Regions from separate parts of the Pseudodesulfovibrio methanolicus genome, predicted to be linked through region 3. Evidence: predicted binding sites of a transcription regulator. Region 3 holds the regulator's gene; each other region holds the start of a gene.
The links. The regulator sigma-54, encoded in region 3, starts transcription at its own class of promoters, with help from an activator protein. The targets are predictions, from matches to a motif close to CTGGCACGGNNNNTGCTT.
Positions count from the first base shown of each region.

Region 1: V8V93_RS18625 (PEP-CTERM sorting domain-containing protein) is a predicted target of sigma-54. The motif match lies at 4,466-4,483, and genes of this name have one in related genera.
Region 2: V8V93_RS08425 (motility associated factor glycosyltransferase family protein) is a predicted target of sigma-54. The motif match lies at 2,714-2,731, and genes of this name have one in related genera.

Region 1 is NZ_CP146609.1:3,981,768-3,989,355, reverse strand. It holds gene V8V93_RS18650 (cytoplasmic protein) at 1-89, opposite strand, end outside; gene prxU (thioredoxin-dependent peroxiredoxin) at 171-893, opposite strand; gene V8V93_RS18640 (bacteriohemerythrin) at 1,088-1,501, opposite strand; gene V8V93_RS18635 (DUF1499 domain-containing protein) at 1,541-1,990, opposite strand; gene V8V93_RS18630 (DUF362 domain-containing protein) at 2,135-3,268, opposite strand; gene V8V93_RS18625 (PEP-CTERM sorting domain-containing protein) at 3,763-4,407, opposite strand; tRNA gene V8V93_RS18620 (tRNA-Pro) at 4,786-4,862, opposite strand; gene amrS (AmmeMemoRadiSam system radical SAM enzyme) at 5,062-6,081, opposite strand; gene V8V93_RS18610 (hypothetical protein) at 6,135-6,506, opposite strand; gene purM (phosphoribosylformylglycinamidine cyclo-ligase) at 6,660-7,588, shown strand, end outside.
Region 2 is NZ_CP146609.1:1,800,987-1,808,574, forward strand. It holds gene V8V93_RS08415 (phosphatase PAP2 family protein) at 1-550, opposite strand, end outside; gene V8V93_RS08420 (hypothetical protein) at 604-801, opposite strand; gene V8V93_RS08425 (motility associated factor glycosyltransferase family protein) at 900-2,669, opposite strand; gene V8V93_RS08430 (cysteine synthase) at 2,808-5,087, shown strand; gene V8V93_RS08435 (hypothetical protein) at 5,189-5,371, shown strand; gene V8V93_RS08440 (hypothetical protein) at 5,755-6,594, shown strand; gene V8V93_RS08445 (DUF6790 family protein) at 6,628-7,089, opposite strand; gene V8V93_RS08450 (substrate-binding periplasmic protein) at 7,093-7,588, opposite strand, start outside.
Region 3 is NZ_CP146609.1:2,630,052-2,637,639, forward strand. It holds gene rapZ (RNase adapter RapZ) at 1-382, opposite strand, end outside; gene V8V93_RS12515 (PTS sugar transporter subunit IIA) at 401-850, opposite strand; gene hpf (ribosome hibernation-promoting factor, HPF/YfiA family) at 853-1,395, opposite strand; gene rpoN (RNA polymerase factor sigma-54) at 1,432-2,841, opposite strand; gene lptB (LPS export ABC transporter ATP-binding protein) at 3,081-3,806, opposite strand; gene V8V93_RS12535 (LptA/OstA family protein) at 3,807-4,643, opposite strand; gene lptC (LPS export ABC transporter periplasmic protein LptC) at 4,648-5,265, opposite strand; gene V8V93_RS12545 (KdsC family phosphatase) at 5,266-5,790, opposite strand; gene kdsA (3-deoxy-8-phosphooctulonate synthase) at 5,783-6,586, opposite strand; gene V8V93_RS12555 (CTP synthase) at 6,590-7,588, opposite strand, start outside.

The DNA of each region.
Region 1 (7,588 bases), 1.4 Mb from region 3:
TCCTTGCCCTTTTCCTTCATGTCGAGCGCGTTGAGCAGGACGTGTACGAAACACATCAGTTCGCCGTTGAATGCGTAGAGACAGTACATGGTCGCTCCTTGGTATTGTCGGACCCGAAAGAACAGGCCCCCCGACCGTAGCCGGAGGGCCTGCATGACGTCAATTCCGGGCTATTCGAAGGCCATGGAGACCTTCCACGCCTCCCAGACCTTGCCCACCAGGGCCGGGCCGGGATTGAGTACGGGCTTGCCGGGTTTCCAGCCCGAGGGCGTGGCCTTGGCGCCCTTGGATTCGCGGACCAGTTGGAAGGCCTGGAGCTGGCGCAGGGTCTCGCTGACGTTGCGGCCCACGGGCGGGGTCAGGACCTCGAAGGCCTGGATCACGCCGTCCGGGTCGATGAGGAAGCGGCCGCGCACGTCCACGCCGCCCGCCTCGTCGTAGATGCCGTACCGGGTGCCCACCGCGCCGCCGCCGTCGGACAGCATGGGGAAGGGCACCTTGCCCGAGGTGATCATCTTGGAAAGTTCGTGGTCCACCCACATCTTGTGCACGAACATGGAGTCCGTGGACATGGACAGGACCTGGACGCCGAGTTTTTCGAATTCGTCGTTCTTTTCCGCGACCGCGGAAATTTCGGTCGCTCAAACGAAGGTGAAGTCACCAGGGTAGAAGCAGAGCGCCACCCACTTGCCCAGATACTCGGACAGGGTGACGGAGCCGAACCGGCCGTCGATATAGGCGGGAGCGGTGAAGTCGGGGGCCTTCTGGCCGACGCGGATTATGGCGTCTCCTTGGGGTTTGCTGGTTGGGGCCGGGGCCTGTTCCTCGGCCTGCGGTGGGGCCGCCACCTTGGGGGCGGGCCGTTCGCACGTGGGATCCTGGATTTCAGGCATGGTTGCCTCCTTGGTTTTACAATCGAACGATCCCGATGGATCGATGAAATCAATAATAGATACTGTTATGAAGATAGCAAGATATTTTTGAACATATGCTTAATCGTCGCGGGAAAGACACGCGCGGGCCGCACCGGCCGGGGGCCGGAGGGCCTTGATGCCGTCAATCCGCGGCGAGTCGAAGTCGGAGGCCGTTATTCGGCGTGGTGGGCTATGAGGAATTCCGAGTACCGGGAGTCTGACCGGCTCATGTGCTCGGTGGTCCAGTCGCGCAGGAAGACGTAGACCGACAGGTCCAGGTTGGCGGGGTCTTCCCGGTACCGGGCAATGTAGCGGTGGACCTCGTCGGTCAGGGCCTTGTGCTCGGCCCGGTGTTCGGTCAGGAGGTCCTCGGGATAGCCGTGCGTGCGCAGCAACTCTTCCTCGTGGGTGAAGTGGTAGACGGCGTAGTCGGCCAGGTCGTTCAGGACGCCTTCCAGGACCGTTTCCCCGGCCTCGTCCATGATGGCCAGGAAGAGCCGGTTGGTCAGGGCCATGAGCCGTTTGTGCTGTTCGTCTATGGACGGGACGCCCACCGAGTGGGAGTCGTGCCATTCAATCTCGTGCATATGCGTCTCCATAGCCGTTTTCGTCTTTGGAAGGGTCGCCTACCGGTCGGCCAGCCTTTCCCGCAGCCGCTCCACCCGCTTGCGGTTGACCCCGAAGTCCGAGTAGCCGACCCGCGACGCGGAACGCACCTCGATGCGCCCGGCCCGTGGGTCGTACAGGCACTCCAGGTCGTCCCGGAAGCGCCACAACCGACTGGTGAACACGGCGCGCAGGTAGTTGCCGCGGACCTCCGCGACCTCTGCGCCCTCCATGGTCCCGATGACCGCGGCCAGCCGGGCCATGACCTCGTCCACGGGTCCGTTCGCGGGCAGCGGCGCGACCCGCCGGTCCGGTGCTTCGGCCTCGGACGACACGCAGTTGTCCGGGCCGGGGCAGCCCATGAGCCGTCCGTCCACCGGCCCCAGCCGGTCCGGGGTCCGGGCGGACATGCGCGCCAGCCCGAACAGGGCGGCCAGGATCGCCACGGCAAGGATGAGGAGGTATTTCATACCCTACAAGATAGGTCTGAAACGGGTCGGATGGCAAGCGCCGCGAAAAAAAAGGCCCCCGGACGGTGTCCGGGGCCTTGATTTGCCTGAGTGTGCTCTCCGAAGGGATTGGGGAGACCGCCGGGGCGGTGGTTCGGCCGTTGTCTATTTGACCACGACCAGTTCGTATTCCCTGGTTCCCAGCCCGATCTTCTCGGCGTGATCCAGGCAGGTCTTCCATTCGGATTCCGGCCTGGAGTTGGTGAAGTGGTCGTGGTGGTCGACAAAATCCTTCTTGGCGAGGTTCTCCGCGAGCTGGCTGCCGGGAAGCGGCTTGGCCTCCATGCAGGCGTCCACGCAGGCCTGGTCCAGGGCCAGGGGATCGGAGGACGCGAACATGCCCAGGTTGGGCAGGATGGGCACGTCGTTCTCGCCATGGCAGTCGCAGTTGGGGGAGACGTCCACGATCAGGGAGATGTGGAACTGCGGGCGGCCGTCCACCACGGCCTTGGTGTACTCGGCCATCTTCCGGTTGAGGTCGCAGACGGCGGAGTCCAGGCCGAAGGCGATCGCGTCGAAGTTGCACGCGCCCAGACACCGGCCGCAGCCGACGCAGTTGTCGTGGTTGATGCGGGACTTCTTGGCCTCTTCGTCGAAATGCAGGGCGTCGTTGGCGCACTCCTTGATGCAGGCCCGGCAGCCCACGCACTTCTCTTCGTCGATGTCGGGCTTGCCGCCGCTGTGCTGCTCGGTCTTGCCCGCGCGCGAGCCGCAGCCCATGCCGATGTTCTTGAGCGTGCCGCCGAAGCCGGTCATCTCGTGGCCCTTGAAATGGGTCAGGCTGATGAACACGTCGGCGTCCATGACGGCCCGGCCGATCTTGGCCATCTTGACGTATTCGCCGCCCTCGACCGGGACCTCGACGTCGTCGGTGCCCTTGAGGCCGTCGCCGATCAGGATGGGGCAGCCCACGGTCAGGGGCGTGAAGCCGTTTTCCCAGGCACATTCCAGGTGCTCCAGGGCGTTCTTCCGCTTGCCGGGGTACATGGTGTTGCAGTCGGTCAGGAAGGGCTTGCCGCCCAGTTCCTTGACCACGTCGGCCACGGCCTTGGCATAGTTGGGCCGCAGGTAGCTGATATTGCCGAGCTCGCCGAAATGCATCTTGATGGCGGCAAACCTGCCTTTCATGTCGATATCACCGATCCCGGCCTTCTTGATCATTTTCTTGAGCTTGGCGGGCAGCCCGTCGCCGAAGGCCTTGGTGCGAAAACTGGTGAAGTAGACTTTTGCTTTTTCCATTGTTCCCTCAAACATTTTATGGTTTGCGTATTCAAGACAACATGCGGCGTGAGCCGGAAACGGCCCTGTCGATCCCTTTCCCTTTCGTGGGCCGTTCGGTTGTCGTGGCCGTCACGGCGGCCGAGGCTTTAATTGCGACTTTTTTACTACCTCTTTTTGAAGAAGAGCAAAAGCCCCGATCCTCCGTGAAAATTGTCGGATTCTCCGAGAATCCTTCGATTCGGAATGGTTGGTGGGGGTGGAAGAGCCGCTGGGAGTGTGACCGTTTTGAGCCCGCGCGGTCAAGCCGGAGACGGAAAAGGCCCCGGACCGAGGTCCGGGGCCTGAATCGGCTGGTCGGAGTGGAGGGGCGGCCCTCCCGGATCGTGTTGAGCGTTTTCCCTGTCGCACATTATGATGCGATGGTAGGGCGCATCACCATAATTCCTGTTCTGATATGGGCTTCAGGCCAATACGTCCGGCCGCGATCGGTCAGCGGATATGGGGCATTGCGGCTATGCGCTTGCACCTATGCGTGCTCGTCCGAACTTCATGCAACCGATGGCTACGAGGCCGAAGAGGCCGACAAACAGCAGCATGAAGGTGGAAGGCTCGGGCGTCGGGACTGGAGAGGTCTGAACGATCGCCTGAAAGGTTGCGTAGGAAGTGTCAGGAGTGAAGAACAAGCTTCCTCCATCAGTCGGAATTCCATCCCAATAAAAGACATGTGCACTGACACCTTGAAAACCAACTCCGGAAAAAGGTCCGATGGATGTCTGCATGTCCCAGGTGGCAGCGGAAAGATCATAGGGCCCGTCAAAAAGATCACTTATGTTTCTGCTGTCACTAAATCCAAATACTTGTACTGAATAGTTCACGAATGTCTGAGTCGGGATTTGGAGTTGAAATATACCGAGTTGGTCAATGTCAATGAAAGCCGCACTGTGCCCGGTCCACAAGGCATTAAAGCGGTCCCTTCGCATTACGTCGTCAGTATCTCCATAGGCCGTAATCGTGAAATTTCGATTGGTAAAGTACGTGTCGTTGAGATTGCCGGAGCCTATACCACTATGTACGAATGTAATTGGATAAGAAAATCCGGATGTCGTTGTGAAACACAGAATGAAGACTGTCAGCAGTAGTGTCGCTAGCTTATGCACAATGTACTCCGCGTGATGAAGATTGAGGACAGTTGCAGACTCTTTGAACGGAAGACGAAAGCAAATAGCGTTCCATATTATAACATGCTTAATTAATGGTTTTTTTTGTTTTTGCCAAGATGCAATATTAAGTAATTGTTAAGAAAATCGACGAGTATGTCGATTTTCTTGACATGGCGACAGGATGATAGGCCTCTGCACATTTTTGATGACGAAGATTCGCAACAGTGCACACTGCTGGACGCAGCCAACAACAATTGGCGGTATCGCCAGTGATCGGTGTACATGTTTTCTTTGCTATGAGAGGAGCAGGCCAAGACGCAACAAAAGAGCCTTGAACCAAGGTAGGTCACCAAGATTCAAGGCTCTGTTTTTGGCTGGTCGGAGTGGAGGGATTTGAACCCCCGGCATCCTGCTCCCAAAGCAGGCGCGCTACCAGTCTGCGCCACACTCCGTCAGGTGGCTGAGGATTCCCCCTGGCTGCGTTGCTGCGAAAAATCCACACCCTTGCGTATTGAGATACGCGGCGGTCCTGAATTTTTCTTGCGCCTTGCCAGGAGAAATCCTCAGCTACCTGACAATGTTCGCCGCTTATGGCGACGATCGCGCGAGGGTGTGCATACCTACTGAAAAAGCGGGCTGTTTGCAAGCCGGTCAGCCGAGGTCCACGCCGTGGATGGTCCGGCCGCAGGCCTGGCATTTGCCGTCCTTGATGCCCTGCACGCGGGCCGAGAAGCCGGACCGGTTGATCAGCTCCCGGCCGCAGCCGGGACAGATCGTGTCCTGCCGGTTGGAGCCGGGCATGTTGCCGATGTACACGTATTCGAGCCCCTTGGCCTTGCCCATGTCGTAGGCCATTGCCAGGGAGTCGCCGGACGTGGGCGGGGCGTCGGTCATCCGGTAGTCCGGGTGGAACCGGGAGATGTGCCACGGCGTGTCCGTGCCGATCTCGCCGGCCAGGAAGTCGGTCAGTCGGTCCAATTCCTCGGGCGAGTCGTTCTTGCCCGGAATGAGCAGAGTGGTCACCTCCAGCCACCACTTGAGTTCATGTTTGATCTGCTTGAGATTTTCCAGCACCGGCCCGAGCCGGGCCCCGGAGATGTCCTTGTAGAATTCCTCGGTAAAGCACTTGAGGTCCACGTTGATGGCGTCGATGTCGGACCCGAGCGCCTCCAGGCACTCGCGGGTCATGAACCCGTTGGAGACCATGATGTTCTTCAGGCCCTGCGCATGGGCGAGCTTGGCCGTGTCCTGCATCAGCTCGAAGAAGATGGTCGGCTCCGAGTAGGTGTAGGAGATGGACGCGGCGCCGGAGCGCACGGCCTCGGCCACCAGCCCTTCGGGCGTGGCCTCCTGGCCCCGGATGGCCGCACCGTCGCGCGGCGGCTGGGACAGGGACCAGTTCTGGCAGAAGGTGCAGGCCAGGTTGCAGCCCATGGTGGCAAAGGAAAAGGTCATGGAACCCGGCTGGAAATGGTAGAGCGGCTTTTTTTCCACCGGATCGAGATTGATCGCGGCCACCTTGCCGTAGTTCAGGGAGTAGAGCGTACCTTCCTGGTTTTCGCGTACGCCGCACTGCCCGCGTTCGCCGGGCGGGATCATGCAGTAGTGGTTGCACAGGCGGCATTGGACGGCGCCGTCCTTGAGCGGTTTCCAGAGTCTCGCTTCGATCATGATTTCCTCCCGGTTTGTCTATTCCAGAAGGGCCGGGCCGCATGCGACCCCGGTCATTCCTGCGTGCTCGTGGTGGTCGTCGTCGAGGTGGAGGTGTTGCCCACGCCGTCCGTGGTCGTGGTCTTGGAGGTGGTGGACTTCGAGTTCGGCCAGGACACGTCCGGGTCCACGGCGATGATCACCTTGTCGTACCAGTCGACCTCCTCCTTCTTGGGCTGGTGGGAGTCGATGGTCGAGTCGCCCGCCTGGTTGGTGCCGAAGGTGGTCACCGGCCCCTCGCCCTCTACGGGCCGGGTGCCGAAGCTTTCGTCCTGGCGGTTCTTGGCCGTATCCTCGTTCTTGAACTTGTGCTGGGCCAGGCCCACGGCCGGCGTCAAAAGGGCAACGGCCAGGATCAGAACGGCTATGACGCTGAAATGGCGCATGGTTTCCTCCTCGGCATTGCGGTACTGCCACATTTTTATACTATAGGTATCGGATACTCCGTTGGCAAATGCAAATGGCGGGCCGCGCACTTGTTGCTTGAACTTGGCCCGCCTTCCATCTATAAGCGACCAAAGCCAAGTGAGGAGAGACCCATGAGCGACAGCGCCAAGCGATCCCAGGCATACACCGAAGCCGGTGTGGACATCGAGGCGGGCAACGAATTCGTCCGCCGCATCAAGGACATGGTCAAGTCCACCTTCACCCCCGGCGTGGCCACGGACATCGGCGGCTTCGGCGGCCTGTTCAAGCCCGAAATCGCCGGAATGGAGGCCCCCATGCTGGTGGCCGGGACCGACGGCGTGGGCACCAAGCTCAAGCTCGCCTTTATGTTCGACCGCCACGACACCGTGGGCATCGATCTGGTGGCCATGTCGGTGAACGACGTGCTTGTCCAGGGCGCGGCCCCGCTCTTCTTCCTCGACTATTTCGCCACCGGCAAGCTCGAACCCGGCGTGGCCGCCCAGGTTGTCTCCGGCGTGTGCGAAGGCTGCCGCCAGTCGGCCTGCGCCCTGCTCGGCGGCGAGACCGCCGAGATGCCCGGCTTCTACCCGGACGGCGAGTACGACCTGTCCGGCTTTGCCGTGGGCATGGTCGACACCCCCAAGCTGGTCACCGGCAAGGACATCGCCCCCGGCGACGTGCTCATCGGCCTGGCCTCATCGGGCGTGCACTCCAATGGCTGGTCCCTGGTGCGCAAGCTCCTGGCCGAGTCCGGACTGGAGCAGGACGACACCTTCCCCGGCACGGACAAGACCGTGGCCGAGGTCCTCATCGAGCCCACCAAAATCTACGTCAAGCCGGTCCTCGAACTGTTCGGCACGCTGCCGGTCAAGGGCATGGTCCACGTCACCGGCGGCGGCTTCTACGACAACGTGCCCCGGGTCCTGCCCGAGACCGTGGCCGCGTCCGTCAATTTCGGCACCTGGGCCATGCTGCCCGTGTTCGAATGGATCAAGGCCCAGGGCGACCTTTCCTGGCCCGAGATGCTCCAGATATTCAACTGCTCCATCGGCTACATCCT
Region 2 (7,588 bases), 830 kb from region 3:
AGCCGAAGAATACGTCCGAGGGGTGATGCCAGCCGAGATAGATGCGCGAGAAGCCCACCAGGGCGAGAAACAGGCCGAACAGCGCGGTGACGGCCAAGCGCGACAGGCGCAGGGCCAGGGGCAGGGTCCAGCCGGTGATCTCCGTGGTGTGGCCCGAGGGCAGGGCCTCCTGCGCGGCGCGGCCGGACAGGGGCTCGTACCAGGGACCGTTGCCGGGGCGGGGCCTGCCGATGAGGTACTTGGTGAAATGCACGGCCAGCCCGGCGACCACTCCCTGGACCACGAGCAGGACCAGGACGAAGCGCAGCCGTTCGCGGTTGCCGGTGCGCCAGGCGGTCAGGAGCATGACCGCATAGACAAGATAGAACAGCGGGTTGCACCAGTCGGTGACGGCCTTCATGAACAGCTTGAGCCCGGCGTGGGCCGCGCGGTGGTCCCGGAAGAACGCGGCCACGTCCCCCTCGCTCGCGAACCCGAACCAGAGCGCGGCCAGGACCAGCAGGAGCGGCGCGGAATAGAGCGCCCAGTGTTTCAGGGAAGTACAGCGCATGCGGGGTTATAAGCCATCGGCAGCGGGCAGGCAAGCCGGGCCGCGGCGGGCGTCTAGGACTCGCCGTCTCCGTTTTGGGGGTAGGGTTCGTGGGTGTAGCGGGCCCAGACTTCGGGGCTCGCCTTCAGGTCCTTGAGGATGTCGGTCAGGGACTTGCCTTCCTGTTTCCAGTACTTGTCGGCGTTGTCGGAACATTCGAAGGGGATGACCAGGGTTCCGTCCTCGGTCAGGAAGGGTTTCTTCTCGTCCATGGCGAGGCACTATTTCACGGAACGGGCGCAAAGACAAGCCTTCCGTTCCGGGGATGGATCCCCCGTATTGCCGGGGTGTTGGCGAACCGCGTCCGGAATCAGGCCACGGCCTGCTCGCTGGGCGGCAGGCAGACCTTGCGGTCGATCTCGCGGACCTTGCGGAGCATGGACTTGGCGATGCGCTTGAACTCGCCCAGGTCCTTGGACTCGTAGGAGGCCTTGGCCTTGGTCAGCCCGGCCATGTCCACGATTTCGTTGAACAGGTACGGGGCGTAGAGCGGGTCCTGCTTCATGAACAGCTCCACCCGGTTCATGGCCTCGTGGATCTTCTGCTGGTTGTCCCTGAGGTCCTTGAACAGTTTGGAGAGGTGCTTTTCGGCGTTGCGCAAGGAGTTGGTCCACATGGGCGAACGCGGTTCCATGCGCAGGGGCGGGGTGCCGTGGCGGCAGCCGTTCAGGTCGCGCAGGAAGCTCTCCACCGCGCCGGGGGCCGAGGCCAGGACGCCCTTGGAATAGGCCGTGTCCACGTCGACCACGGTGGTGCCTTCGATGGGCACGCCGCCGCCGTAGAGGTTGAAGATCGGGAAATCGGACTGCTTGAGGTCGTCCTCCAGCTCGCGCTTGGCGGTCATGTACTGCACCGTGGTCAGGATTTCCTCGCCGTCCATGTTGCGGGTGGTCTGGTGCCAGGGATAGCGCGTTTCGGAAGTCGTGTGGTTGTGGTGGCCGCCCGAGTGGGACTGGCCGTTGATCCAGGCGTAGTCCTGCCCGGCCAGGAGCAGGTGGGAGACCCCGCAGTAGCGCAAAAAGCGCGACAGGGTCACCGAGACATTGCCGCCCGCGTCCAGGACCAGGTCCCGCTCCTTGAGCACGTAGGTGCCGACGCCGCCCACGGTCCACAGGGGCAGGGTCGGGCCGGGGTAGCGCTTGAGGACCATGGGGTCGATCTTGGTGGAATAGACCAGGGGCACGTCCTGGACGAAATCCGGGTCCAGCCGCTCGTAGATCTTGAGCATGGACTTGTCGTAGTCGATGGCCGCGCACAGGTGCGGCTTGATGCCGAGGTTCTGCAGGGACGGGATGGTCTGCAGAGCGCAGGTGTAGAGCACGTGGCCCATCTTTTTTTTGAGCAGCGGGGCCATGGTTTCCAGCGACGGACCCGCGCCGAGGATGACCGCGCCCACGCCCGCGCCCCGGCCTTCCATGGATTTGAGGCTGCCGTCGCGCATGGCCTTGGCAAAGTTGTCGATCTCGTTGCCGACCATGATGTCCTGGCGGTGGCGCAGGGTGGACAGCTCCAGGGAGAAGTTTTCGAGCTTGTTCTTCAGCCAGGTGGCCCAGCGGGCGTATTCCGGCCCGAGCTGGCGGCTGGGGATGTCGCTCTTGAGGTGGATCTGGCCGTAAATGAACTGGAGGTCCAGGTTGCGGACCACCTCGGACAGGAAGCGCTCGTCCGGGACCAGCAGGTGGAACTTCTTGTTCTCGAAGAACGGCCGGTAGTCGGTCTGGCCCAGGCAGGCCAGGAGCATCTCCGAGCGCGGCTCCAGGAGCATCACCTTGTGGGTGTCCGGGGTGTTGGTCAACAGGTGGTTGATGCCGTAGCCCAGGTTGCAGCCGACCACGAAGGTGGCCGAGGTCCCGGCCTTTTCCGGGTGCAGCCAGTTGCCGTACAGTCCTTTCGGGGGCAGGGATTCGAACAGCCCCTTGCCGTTGTCCATGCGCCAGTCGTGCAGGCCGAAGTCGTTGCGGTACAGCCGCGTCTTGAGCATCTCCTCATTGAACGGGCGGGTGGACAGCCACTGGAAAATGGGGTTCCCGGTACGTTGCAGGTATTCGATGTTGTCTTTCAGGAACGGATACGGATTCATGGTGCGGCCTCGCATGCGCAAAAAATGACGGTTCGGACGGGAAAATGCAGATTGCATGCCAGTTGCGCCAAGGCTGTTTTTGCCCTACGGTGCGGGCATCCATTCAGAATCCAACCCGCATGATTCCAGGGCGCTACGATGAACAAGAACCTGCTTGAGCTGATCGGCGACACGCCGCTGGTGGAGATACGCCACCTCAATCCCAATCCGAACGTCAGGATTTTGGCCAAGATCGAGAGCCAAAATCCCGGCGGATCGATCAAGGACCGCGTGGCCGCGGCCATGATCGAGGCCGCCGAGGAGTCGGGCGAGCTGACCAGGGACAAGATCATCATCGAGGCCACCTCGGGCAACACCGGCGTGGGGTTGGCCATGGTCGCGGCCATCAAAGGCTACCGCATCAAGCTGCTCATGCCCGAGACGGCCTCTGATGAGCGCAAGATGATCATGGCCGCCTACGGCGCGGAGCTGGAGCTGACCCCGGGCCATCTGGCCACGGACGGAGCCATCGAACAGGCCTACCGCTACGCCCGCGAGGAGCCGGACAAGTACGTGCTCATGGACCAGTACAACAACCCGGCCTCCATCCGGGCGCACTACATGGGCACCGGGCTCGAAATCTGGAACCAGACCGGCGGCAAGGTGACCCACTGCGTCATGACGCTCGGCACCTCGGGCACGGCCATGGGCATCGCCAAGCGGCTGCACGAGATGGGCGACGTCTACGTGGCCGCGGTGGAGCCCTACGCGGGCCACAAAATCCAGGGCCTCAAGAACATGCTCGAATCCTACCCCCCGGGCATCTACGACAAGCACGCCCTGGACGAGGTCCTGCACGTGGAGGACGAGGACGCCTTCGAGAACTGCCGCAGGCTGGCCCGGCACGAGGGCATCTTCGCGGGCATGAGCTCGGGCGCGGCCCTGGGCGGGGCGCTGCAAGTGGCCGAGCGGCTGGACGGGGGCCTTATCGTGGTCATCTTCCCGGACTCGGGCGAGCGCTACCTGTCCACCCATCTCTACCGCCAGCGGTCCGGCAGCGGGGTGACGATTTTCGACATGGCCTCGGGCGCGGACAAGATGCTCAACACCGGCGCGGGGTTGGGCGTGTACACCATGGGCCCGAGCCTGGACAACCCGGACGGATTGGACTCCTGGCGCAGGCTGGCCCTGCTCGACGTGTTCGCACGGCATCTGGCCGGGCGGGGCGTCAAGGTCGAGGGCGTAGCCGGGCTGACCGACATGGACGACCGCACCCTGGCAGCCGCCCGCGAGGCGGACTCGGACCGGGCGTCGTTCGCCGCCGACCGGCGGGAGGCCATCCTGGCGCGCGGCCGGGCCATGGGGCTGTCCGATGCCCTGAAATTTCCCCTGTCCTCGGACAGCAACGAGACCGCGCTTTCCCTGTGCAAAAAGCTCCTGGGCAAGGGGCTGGCCTACGAGAAGCTGCGCAGCGTCTACTTCGACGTGTTCCGCGATAAACGGTACGGCGAGATCGGCACGGTGGACATGGACAAGGTGTCCGGCGGCCGCACCGTGGACCTGGACGCCTACGTCAAGGACAATCCGCTGGACTTCACGCTGTTGAAGAGGGCCTCGCTCATGGACCTCAAGCGCGGCGAGGTCCTGGAGACCCAGTGGGGCAACGTGCGCCCGAGCTGGTTTTTGCAGCACGCGGCCATGGCGCTCGACGAATCAAACCGCACCGACGTGATGATCGGCTCGGACAAGCATCGCTTTCCGCACCTGGAGAACCTGCGGGCCATCTGGTCCACGGCCGGACGCGAGGCCCAGGCGTGGATGGTCTGCCAGCAGACCTCGGACGCCGAGGGCGAGACGCTGGCCACGGTGGCCGAAAAGCTCGGCGGCTTTCGCGCGGCCCGCTTGTGGCTGCTGTCCGTGGCCACCCGCAAGACCCTGTGCGCCTCCGCAGACAACCTGGCCATGTGGGCCCGCAACTGGCGGCGCATCCAGGAGGGCGCGGTGGCCCTGACGCTCGCGCTCGACGCGCGCGGCGACGCGGTGTCCACCGACGTGGAGCAGGCGGTCTTCGACGTCAAGGCGGCCTTCAAGACCGCACTCGACGAAGGCCTCAAGCTCCACCACTTCTGGCCCGCCCTGTTCAAGTTCATCAAGCAGGTCAACCAGTGGACCGCCGACAACCAGCTCACCGGCGCGGCGGCCAAGGCCTGTCTCGATGAGCTCAAGGCCCTCGACACCATCCTCGCCATCCTCGACCCCGCCCAAATGCCCGTCCCCCTCGGCGACCTGCCCAAGGCGGTCCAGGGCATGGTCGCGGACCGGCAGAAGGCGCGCGAGGCCAAGGACTTCGCCCTGTCGGACGAACTGCGCGACAAGATCGCGGCAGCCGGATTCCGCATGGAAGATACCGGCGGTGCGCCGAGGGTGTTCAAGGCGTAGGGATTATTTACGATAAGAGAATAAAGAGGACCGCCGGAAAGGTGGTCCTCTTCTCGTTTCTGGGGTACGGTCGCAATAAAGACTCAGGAGGTCTGCATCCCATGTCAGTCAATACGGACAGCGTTCAAGCGGCATTGACCTATTTGAAGCAAAAAGGCGTCTCCGAAGATTGTATCCTGGCCTACATCGTCGCGCTGGAATCCGCCGGAGCCGGAAACGAAAACCCTTCCAGCGTCTTCAACGCCATGCTCCGGGTGCTGGAGGAGGCCAAGCCGTCTTCGTGAGTTGGTTTGTCGGCTCGTGCATGTCGAGTTGTCAGCCAGTCGAGTGATGGAGTGTCCTTCTTTGCTCCGGTGAACATAGGGCCATCCTCGACCCCGCCCAAGGCGGTCCAGGGCATGGTCGCGGACCGGCAGAAGGCACGCGAGGCCAGGGACTTTGGTTTGTCGGACGAGTTGAGGGATAAGATCGCGGCAGCCGGATTCCGCGTGGAAGACACCGCGGTGCGCCGAGGGTGTTCAAGGCGTAGGGAAAATTTGCGATATGGAAAAGAAGAGGGCCGCCTGGAAGGGCGGCCCTCTTCTTGCCTTTAGGTCTACATGCTTGCCTTTTGGTTGTTTATTTAGGTAGTTCTTATGGGTGTAAAAAAGGAGGGGTTGTGGACGTTATGACTATTCAATTCCAACAAAATTTAAACGATTATAAGTCGGCTCTTCATACTTTAATCAAGGTTTGGGATGTCAATAAAGGGCAAGATACAGGACGTATTAAAATTTGGGGCGATTTTGAGTCCTTGACGAGTAAAATCATTTTACAGGCTGTGTCGGCTTTGAAGTTATATACTGACAATAAATTTGTAGTGTATAAAGATAGATTGATATTATCATGTGATTTTACATCAATAAATGTGATATCTAGATCTGTGCTGGAAGCATATTTGTACACTTGGTGGCTATTTGTCGATGTGAAGAGTGAAAGTGAAAGAGAGTATAAGATTTTGTGCTGGAGAATTGCCGCAATGAATTTTCGTCTTTCTTTTTCGCCAATTACGGAGGAAGGAAGGCGTGTGCTAGAGTCTGAGAGAACACAACTTGATGGTGCGTTAGACAGATTGAAAAATAACACATTCTATAATTCTTTGTGCGATGTGGAAAAGAATAAAATTTTAAATAAAATTAACAATGGGTCGAATGTAAGACCTGGTTGGAAAAAAATAATAGAAGATGCAAAATTATCAAAAGGTTTTGCAGATACATATAGCTATATGTGTGACTCTTCTCACTCAGGACAACTTTCATCACTACAGATATATAGCGCTCATGGAGATGTTGCCCAGCAGAAGAGACTATGTCGGGTTGCTTTAAATACAATTCTGATGTGTATATGTAGGTTGGTCCGTGATTATTCCGAATTATGGGAATTGTCGAAAGAGTACTTGATATTGCATAGTGGTGAATTGGCGATAATAAAAAAGTGGTGCGAAATTGCAGAGTCACCATGGAGTTAGTTTTTTTGGGTGTTTGCGAATCCCAACTAGGCCTTACCGCAACCAATACAAAATCCACAGCAACACGGGCATGCAGATGTCCGCGAAGAACACGGGCCCGGCGTTGCCGGGTTTTTTGTTGCCGCCCACTCGGAGGTCGGCGGCGTGGACGGTGAAGGCGCCGACCAGGAAGAAGGTGGCGAAGAGGATGGTGGCGAGCCAGAAGCCGTCGCGCAGGGGGGAGTGGCGCAGGCCGAAGGCGAGGACGCCGCAGCCGCCCAGCGCCAGGTTGGCGAAGGCGACCTCCTTCTGGAACGGGCTGCCGGGCCGCCAGCCGATGTAGGCGGCGACCTGGTCCGATTTGTAGTAGTGGCCGAGGAAGGCCCACAGCGCGCCCAAGCCGACCTGGACGCCCAGGAGCCAGGCCAGGAGCGTGGCGAAGAAAGGCGCGTCGGTGAACATCCAGTTCAGGAAGGCGCAGATAACGGCGGCAACGGCCAGATAGACGACGTACATGGTTCACTCTCCTGGTTGATCGTTCCGGTGCTGGGTCATGTATTTATTCCATAAGGCCTTGTAGGCCTCGGTCGTCTTGAACTTCTTGAGCGCGTTGGAAAAGCGCTTCACGAACCTTTCACTGACGCGCTTCTTGTTGAACGCGATGTACAGCCCGTCCCGCTTTATCTCGTAGCCGGGGTTGGGGTGGATGCCGCCGTCCACGGCCGCGGCCAGGACCAGGCCGTTGCCGAGATCGGCCACGGTGGCGTCCAGCCTGCCCAGGGCGAGCTTCCGGAAGTTGATGGCGTCGCTGTAGACTTCTTCCACGGTACAGTATGTTTGGATAAAATTCCAGAATTCCGGGGTATAGCTATATCCCAGAACCACGCCGATCCTCTTCCCCTTGAGGTCGTCCAGCGACCGGACCGTCGTGCCCCGGCGCGTCCAGACGAGCCAGGGGGATTCCAGCAGCGGCTCGTCGGGATAGTTGAAGTAGACCGTCCTTTCCGGGGTGTAA
Region 3 (7,588 bases):
CCATCTCCAGGGCCTGTTCGAGGCCGAGGTTGCGGGATTCCAGCGGATGTGGCCTGCGCGTGGTGGCGTAGCGGCGGACCAACTCGGCCATCTTGGCTTCGAGAAACAGGACCTGCGGGGTGATGCCGAGTTCGGCGAACCCTTCCAAGGCCTTGCCCCAGCCGTCCACGAACTCGAACTGACGCAGGTCCATGCCGAGCGCCAGGCCGCGATACTTGGTGTCGAAGGAGAGGATGAGGTCGGCCAGCTTGGGCGACATCTCGGAGGGCAGCCCGTCGATGCAGAAGAACCCCAGGTCTTCGAAGACCCGGATGGCGGTGCTCTTGCCGGATCCGGAGAGCCCGGTGACGATCACTACGGGGAAGGGGTTGGTCGAGGTCAACGGAGTCCGCCCATGAGGTTATACGACCTTGAGAAGGGCCCAAAGGGCTTCGAGATCATCGGCCGACAGGAACGCCTTGCGGAATTCCTCGTCCTTGAGAAGACGGGAGATCTGGGCCAGGACGCGCAGGTGCATACCCGCCACCTGTTCCGGGGCGAGTACCAGGAAAAATATGGTGCACGGGCTGTGGTCGAGCGCCTCGAACTCCACGCCCTTGCGGCTGCGGCCCACGACCACGATGACCTTTTCCAGGTCTTCGAGCTTGCCGTGGGGGATGGCGATGCCGTCCCCTATGCCGGTGGAGCCGAGTCCTTCACGATCGAGAAGGACTCGGACCGCGCGGTCCGTGTCCATCTCTGGATATTGCTCGCCCAAGGGGGCGACGAGTTCCTTCAGTACGTCCGACTTCGTCTCGGACTCGAGTTCGGGAAGGATCAGTTCCTTCGCCAGATAATCACTGAGTTTCATGCTTAGTTTCCGGGGTCGATAAGGCCGTAATCGCCGTTCTTTCTCTTGTATATCACGTTGACGCCGTCGGTCTCCGCGTTGAGGAAGACCAGGAATTCATTGTCACGGGCATCGAGCTGCATGGCGGCCTCGTCCACGGACATGGGCTTGGGCTCGTATGCATCGGTGCCGACGATGGTGGGAGACGAACCGGGGGCGATGTCCTCGTAGGACAGGTAGTTCATCTGGACCATTTTATTGGGACGCGCCTGTCTGGGGCGGTTCTTCATCTTTTCACGCATCTTGCGAAGCTGGGCTTCCAGCTTGTCCAGGACCATGTCGATGGTGGAGTACATGTCTTCCGAGTCTTCATAGGCCGAGATATGGATGCGATCCGAATTCAGGATCACGTCCGCCTTGTGGCGGAACTTGTCGACCAGCAGGTTGACCTGGAGATCGGCCTCCGCGTCGGGAACGTATTTCGCTACCTTTTCAAAACGCTTTTCCGCGTACCCCTTGAGGTGATCGGAAGGATCGAAGTTCTTGAAAGTGAAGCTGATGTTCATACGCTGCCTCCTGGTTGAGAGTGCTTCAAGCAGAATCTAGAAGTACTGCTTACGTTTTGAAGACGAAGGAATGCCCATGGCCGAGCGGTATTTGGCGACCGTACGCCGGGCGATGTTCACTTCCAGCTTTTCCTGGAGGATTTCGCCGATTCGCTCGTCGCTGAGCGGTTTCTTCGTGTCTTCGTCTGCGATCATTTGCTTGATGAGCGCCTTGACGCTCTCCGAGCCCACCTGGGAACCGTCGTTCAGGTCCAGGGCCGAGTTGAAGAAGAACTTCAACTCGAAAATGCCGTGCGGCGTTGAAACGTACTTATTGGTCGTAATCCGGCTCACGGTGGATTCGTGCATTTCGATGTCCTCCGCCACCTCCTTGAGGATCAGGGGTTTGAGCTTTGTCACGCCCTCCTCGAAGAATGCCCGTTGGAAGCCGACAATGCTCTCAACTACTTTATACAGGGTTCGCTGCCGCTGGTACAGACTTTTCATCAACCATGCGGCGGAACGCATCTTTTCCTGAAAATACTCCTTCTCCTTGTCGGCCGCCCCCTTCATGGAATCCATGTAGAAGGTGTTCATCTGCAACCTCGGCATGCCGTCCTCGTTGAGGATGATGACGAAGTCGTCGCCGTACTTGTAGACGAACACGTCCGGACTGACGTAATGCGGCTCGGTGCTGGAAAAATTGGCACCCGGCATGGGATCGAGCGTCTGCATCAGATCCAGGTACGCCTTGAGATCGTCCATGGATATCTTGAATTTGCGCGCCAGAGGCTTGTAGCGGTTCTTTTCCAGATCCTCCAGGTGATCGCTCACCAGGGAGACCAGGATCGGATCGTCGTATCCGAGGACTTCCATCTGGACCAACAGGCACTCCTGCGGGGTGCGGGCCCCCACGCCGACCGGGTCCAGATGCCGGATACGGTTCAGGACGGACTCGACCTCTTCATCGGAGGCCTGGACCATAGCGGTCAGTTCCTCCATGGAGGCCTGAAGATAGCCGTTGGAATCGAGGTTGCCGAGGATGACATCGCCGATGGCCAGTTCGTGCTCGGTGAAATTGGACAAACGCATCTGCCAGTTCAGATGTCCCTCCAACGAGGGCTTGGAGGCCAGGCGGGCTTCCAAGGACATGCCCTCCTCGGGCATCTCCATGTCGCGGGACAGGGCTTGCTTGGAGGTGGAGGAAAATTCGCCGAGGTAGTTCTCCCAGTCCGCGTTGCGGACCAGTTCCTCTTCGGCCTGGGATTCGGTCAGCACTTCCGGCTTGTCGGGGACCTCGGTGTCGGTCTCGGTTTCGTCAAGGAAAGGATTCTCCAACAATTCCTGCTGCACCGTCTCCAGCAGTTCAAGCCGCGACAATTGCAGCAGCTTGATGGCCTGCTGCAACTGGGGCGTCATGACCAGTTGCTGTGAGAGCTTGAGCTGTTGCCGAAGTTCCAATCCCATGATTCGTTACTCGCTTGAGGTTGTGCTTATCGGTTGCCGGATAAAGAAACTTTTTTTCGACCGCCAGATATTTTTTCCGGTTCAACTATGTCATAGCGGATTAAAGGATGCAACACAATTGTGCTAACATCCTGTTTCTATTAATAATTAATCAAATATGTTCTGGTATGAAAAAAGTGTACCAACCTTTGGGGACGGTGTAAATCGGGAAAGCGGAAAAAAAGACGGGAGGGGGCGGCTTACAACCGAAAATCCTCGCCCAGGTATATCTGCCGGGCGCGGCTGGACTTGACGATCTCGGAAGGAGCCCCTTCCAGGATGATCGTGCCTTCGTATACCAGATAGGCTCGGTCGCAGATATTCAGGGTTTCCCTGACGTTGTGGTCGGAGATGAGGATGCCGATTTCCATGGACTTGAGCACGGAGATGATCTCCTGGATGTCGATGACCGCGATGGGATCAATGCCCGCGAAGGGCTCGTCCAGCAGAATGAATTGGGGATCGAGGATGAGCGCCCGGGCGATCTCCAGCCTGCGCCGCTCGCCGCCGGACAGGAACATGGCCGCCTGATCCGCCAGCTTGGTGATGGTGAACATCTCCAGGAGTTCATCGGCCCTGGCCCGTTGTTGCCGCGAGGTCAGGGAGGTCTGTTCGAGGATGATCTCCAGGTTCTGGCGCACGGTCAACTTCTTGAAGATGGAGCTCTCCTGGGGCAGATAACTCACCCCCATGCGGGCTCGCTCATGCAGGGGTTTGCCCGTGAGCACGCGACCGCCCAGGGAAACCTCCCCGGTGTTGGGCTGGACGATGCCCACAAGCATGTAGAACGTGGTCGTCTTGCCCGCGCCGTTGGGGCCGAGCAGGCCGACCACCTCGCGGGCGTCGAGTTTGATGTTGATACCGTGCACGACCTCTTTCTGGCCGTACCGCTTGGACAGGTTCGTTGCGCGCAGACCCTCGGCCATCTACTGCACCTTCAGGTTGCCGGGGGTCATGAACACGGCCTTGACGCGTTGCTTGCCGCCGATGACCTCGGACCGGTCATCCTTGATGTGGAAGTTGATGACTTCGCCGGTCAGAGAGTTGGGGCCGTCCTGGAGCTTGGGATTCTGTTCCATCTTGAGAAGCTGCGGGCCCACCAGGTAGGTCAGCATGCCGCAGGTTCCCTCTGTGGTCCCCTTCTTGGCCCGCACGTTGCCTTCGGCCACGATGCGGTCCACACTGTCGGCGGAGAATTTCTTGTCGGTACTGGACGCGAGATAGGCCGAGAGCTTGTCGGCCCACAGAGTCAGCTCGCCGTGGGTGGCGATCACGTGGCCCACGAAGGAAATGACCTTGCCGGTCTCGTCGTAGGTCATGCGGTCGGAGGTGATCTTCACCGGCATGCGGCTCGGGTCCACGCCCACCGGGATGGGCGCGGGCGGCGTTTCGGCCACCTGGGCCTTGACCTCGCCCTCACCGGAATCCTTCCGGGGCGCGGCGACGGGTTTCGCCTCGGCCTTCCCGGCTTTAACCACCTTGAGATACTTGGCGTTGGCGTAGCCGACGGCCTTGGCCGGGTCGCGGTCCTTCTCACCCAGTTCGAACACGGCCAGCCAGCCGTTCTTGGGGAAGTCGGTCCGGACCCGCTGCCCCTTGGCCAGGGTGACCACGTGCTCGGCGCCGGGTTCGGGAGCCTTGCGGACATTGAGGTTGACCGTGGCCTCGCGCACCTCGCCCCAATCCTGGGCCAAGGCCCGGACCGGAACCAGCAGCAGGGCCAGCACCAGCAGTATTCCCGTATGGCGAACCGTTTTCAGCAACGTATCATTCCTTGTTATCTTGCAAAGGACTCCTTCCCAGTCCTTTGGGGGCCAGCAGCGCTTCCACGCCGCCTGCGGCCACCAGTTGTCGCGAGACCAGATCGATTTCCAGGGCCTTGGCCTGGACGGTCATGTCCGGTCGGCGCACCGTGACGCCGCCCTTGAGATACACTTTACCTATTGCGCCCACATAATCAAGATGCTGGGCGTCCAGGGCCATGTTGCCGAACCGGCCGCTGACCCCGTCGTACAACGTCAGGTTGTCGTTTTTCTGATCCACCTCGCCCCGGTCCGCCTGAACATAGACCTCCCGGCGGTCCTCGCCGAAATAGGCGGTCAGCTGGGGGAAATCCACGGCGATCATGCCAAGCTCCTGGTTGTATTTGGCGCTCTTGGCCAACAGCTTCCAGGTCATGCTGCCTTCCTTGCCCTGGACCAGTTCGATGTCCTCGGCCGAGACGTCGGCGTCGGCGAACACATCCTCGCGGGACACGGGTGCCTGCGCGGCGGTATCCTGGTTTTCCAGGATGGGTTCGGAGAAAAAGAGCGCGTTGGCGCCCAGGCCGAGGAGCAACCCCAGGGCGAAGATGATGAGAAGGACCAGAGCAGGACGCCCTTTCATCTAATCCACCCAGCGCCGCAGGGCCTGATCCTTGAGCCCCCGTGCTTCGAGAATGAATGCGATGGCCTCGCGGACGGCGCCCTGCCCGCCCTTGCGGGTGGACACCCAGTCCGCGGCCTCGATCGCCTCGGGCACCGCGTTGGGCACGCTCAGGGCCAGCCCCGCGCGGCGCATCACGGCCAGATCGATCCAGTCGTCGCCCATGTAGGCGGCTTCTTCCGGAGCGACCCCGACATCTTCGCACATCTTCTCGAAGAGGGGCAGCTTGCGGTGGCGGCCCGCGTAATAATGTTCGATCCCGAGTTCATTGACGCGCTTCTCCACCGGCTTCTGGTCCAGCCCGGTAATGACCCCGATCTCAAGGCCCACAGTCTGGGCCACCTTGATGCCGAGGCCGTCCTGCACGCTGAACCGCTTCATGAGGATGCCCTCGTCGCCGTAGTACAGACCGCCGTCGGTCAGCACGCCGTCCACGTCGAGCACCAGCAGCCTGATTTTTTTCGCCAGTGCGGTTGCTTCAGCCACGATTGATCTCCCACAGGGCCAGGAGCCGCTTCAGCAGGGCTTCGACCTCGTTCAGGGGCAGGGAATTGGGGCCGTCGCACAGCGCCTTGTCCGGGTTGGGATGGACTTCCATGAACACGCCGTCCGCGCCCGCGGCCACGGCGGCCGAGGCCAGGACCGGCACGTATTCGCGCTGTCCCCCCGACGCGCCGCCCAATCCGCCGGGCAGTTGCACCGAGTGGGTGGCGTCCATGATCACCGGGACGCCGAAGGCCCGCATCTGGGGAATGGAGCGCATGTCCACCACCAGGTTGTTGTAGCCGTAAGTGGAGCCGCGCTCGGTCAGCCAGACCTGGTCATTGCCCGCCGCGCGGAGCTTGTCGACCACGTTCTTCATGTCCCAGGGGGCCAGGAACTGCCCCTTCTTGACGTTGACCACCCTACCCGTTTCGGCGGCGGCCACCAGCAGGTCCGTCTGGCGGCAGAGGAAGGCCGGAATCTGCAGGACGTCCGCCACTTCGGCCACGGGTGCGGCCTGCTCGGGGTGGTGGATGTCCGTGACCACGGGCAGGCCCGTAGTCCGCTTGACCTCGGCCAGGATCTTGAGCCCCTCTTCCAGTCCCGGCCCACGAAAACTGGTCAGCGAGGTCCGGTTGGCCTTGTCGAAAGAGCTCTTGTAGATGAGGGGGATGTCCAGTTTGGCGGCCAGTCCGGCGAGCACACCGGCGGTCTGAAGCGCGATCTCCCTTGTCTCAATGGCACAGGGTCCGGCCAGAATGAACGGGCCGGACCGGCTGGCGGTATACAGGTCTGCCATAGGCTACTTCTTGGCCTTCTCGTCTTTGGATGCCTTGATGAATTCCCTGAACAGCGGATGCGGCTTCATGGGATTGGACTTGAATTCCGGGTGGAACTGGCAGCCCAGGAACCAGGGATGGCCGGGCAGCTCCACGATCTCCACCAGGGATTCGTCCGGAGCCGTGCCGGACAAGACCATGCCGTTCTGCTCGAACTGCTCGATGTACTTGTTGTTGTACTCGAAGCGATGGCGGTGCCGCTCGTCGATGTTCGCGGCCTTGTAGGCCTCATAGGCCTTGGTGTCTTTCTTGAGCTTGCACGGGTAGGAACCCAGGCGCATGGTACCGCCCTTCTCGGACTCCTCGCAACGGGTCTCGGTCTTCTTGGTCCGGAAGTCGAACCACTCCTTCATCAGGTAGATGATATTGTGCGGGGTGGCCTTGTCGAACTCCTCGGAGTTGGCCCCTTCCAGGCCGATAACGTTGCGGGCGAATTCGATACAGGCGCACTGCATGCCCAGGCAGATGCCGAAGAAGGGCACCTTGTTCTCACGGGCGTACTTGATGGACAGGATCTTGCCCTCGATCCCGCGCGAACCGAAGCCGCCGGGCACCAAGATGCCGTCCAGCCCCTTGAGTTTCTTCTCCACGTTGGCCGCGGTGACCTTTTCGGAATTGACGTACTCCAGCTCCACCTTGACCTCGTTGGCCACGCCGCCGTGGATCAGCGCCTCGTGCAGGCTCTTGTAGGCCTCGGTCAGGTCGACGTACTTGCCGACGATGCCGATCTTGACCGATCCCTTGGGGTTGTCCAGGTTGTAGACGAGGTTTTCCCAGGGGGCGAGTTCGGCGTTCTTGGCGGGCAGCTTCAGGAGGATGGCGATCTTCTGGTCCACGCCTTCGTTGTAGAATTCAAGCGGCACCTTATAGATATTGTCCACATCCACGCCGGTAAACACGGCGTCCTGGTCCACGTCGCAGAACAGGGCGATCTTCTTTTTGAGATCCTCGGGCAGGCGCAC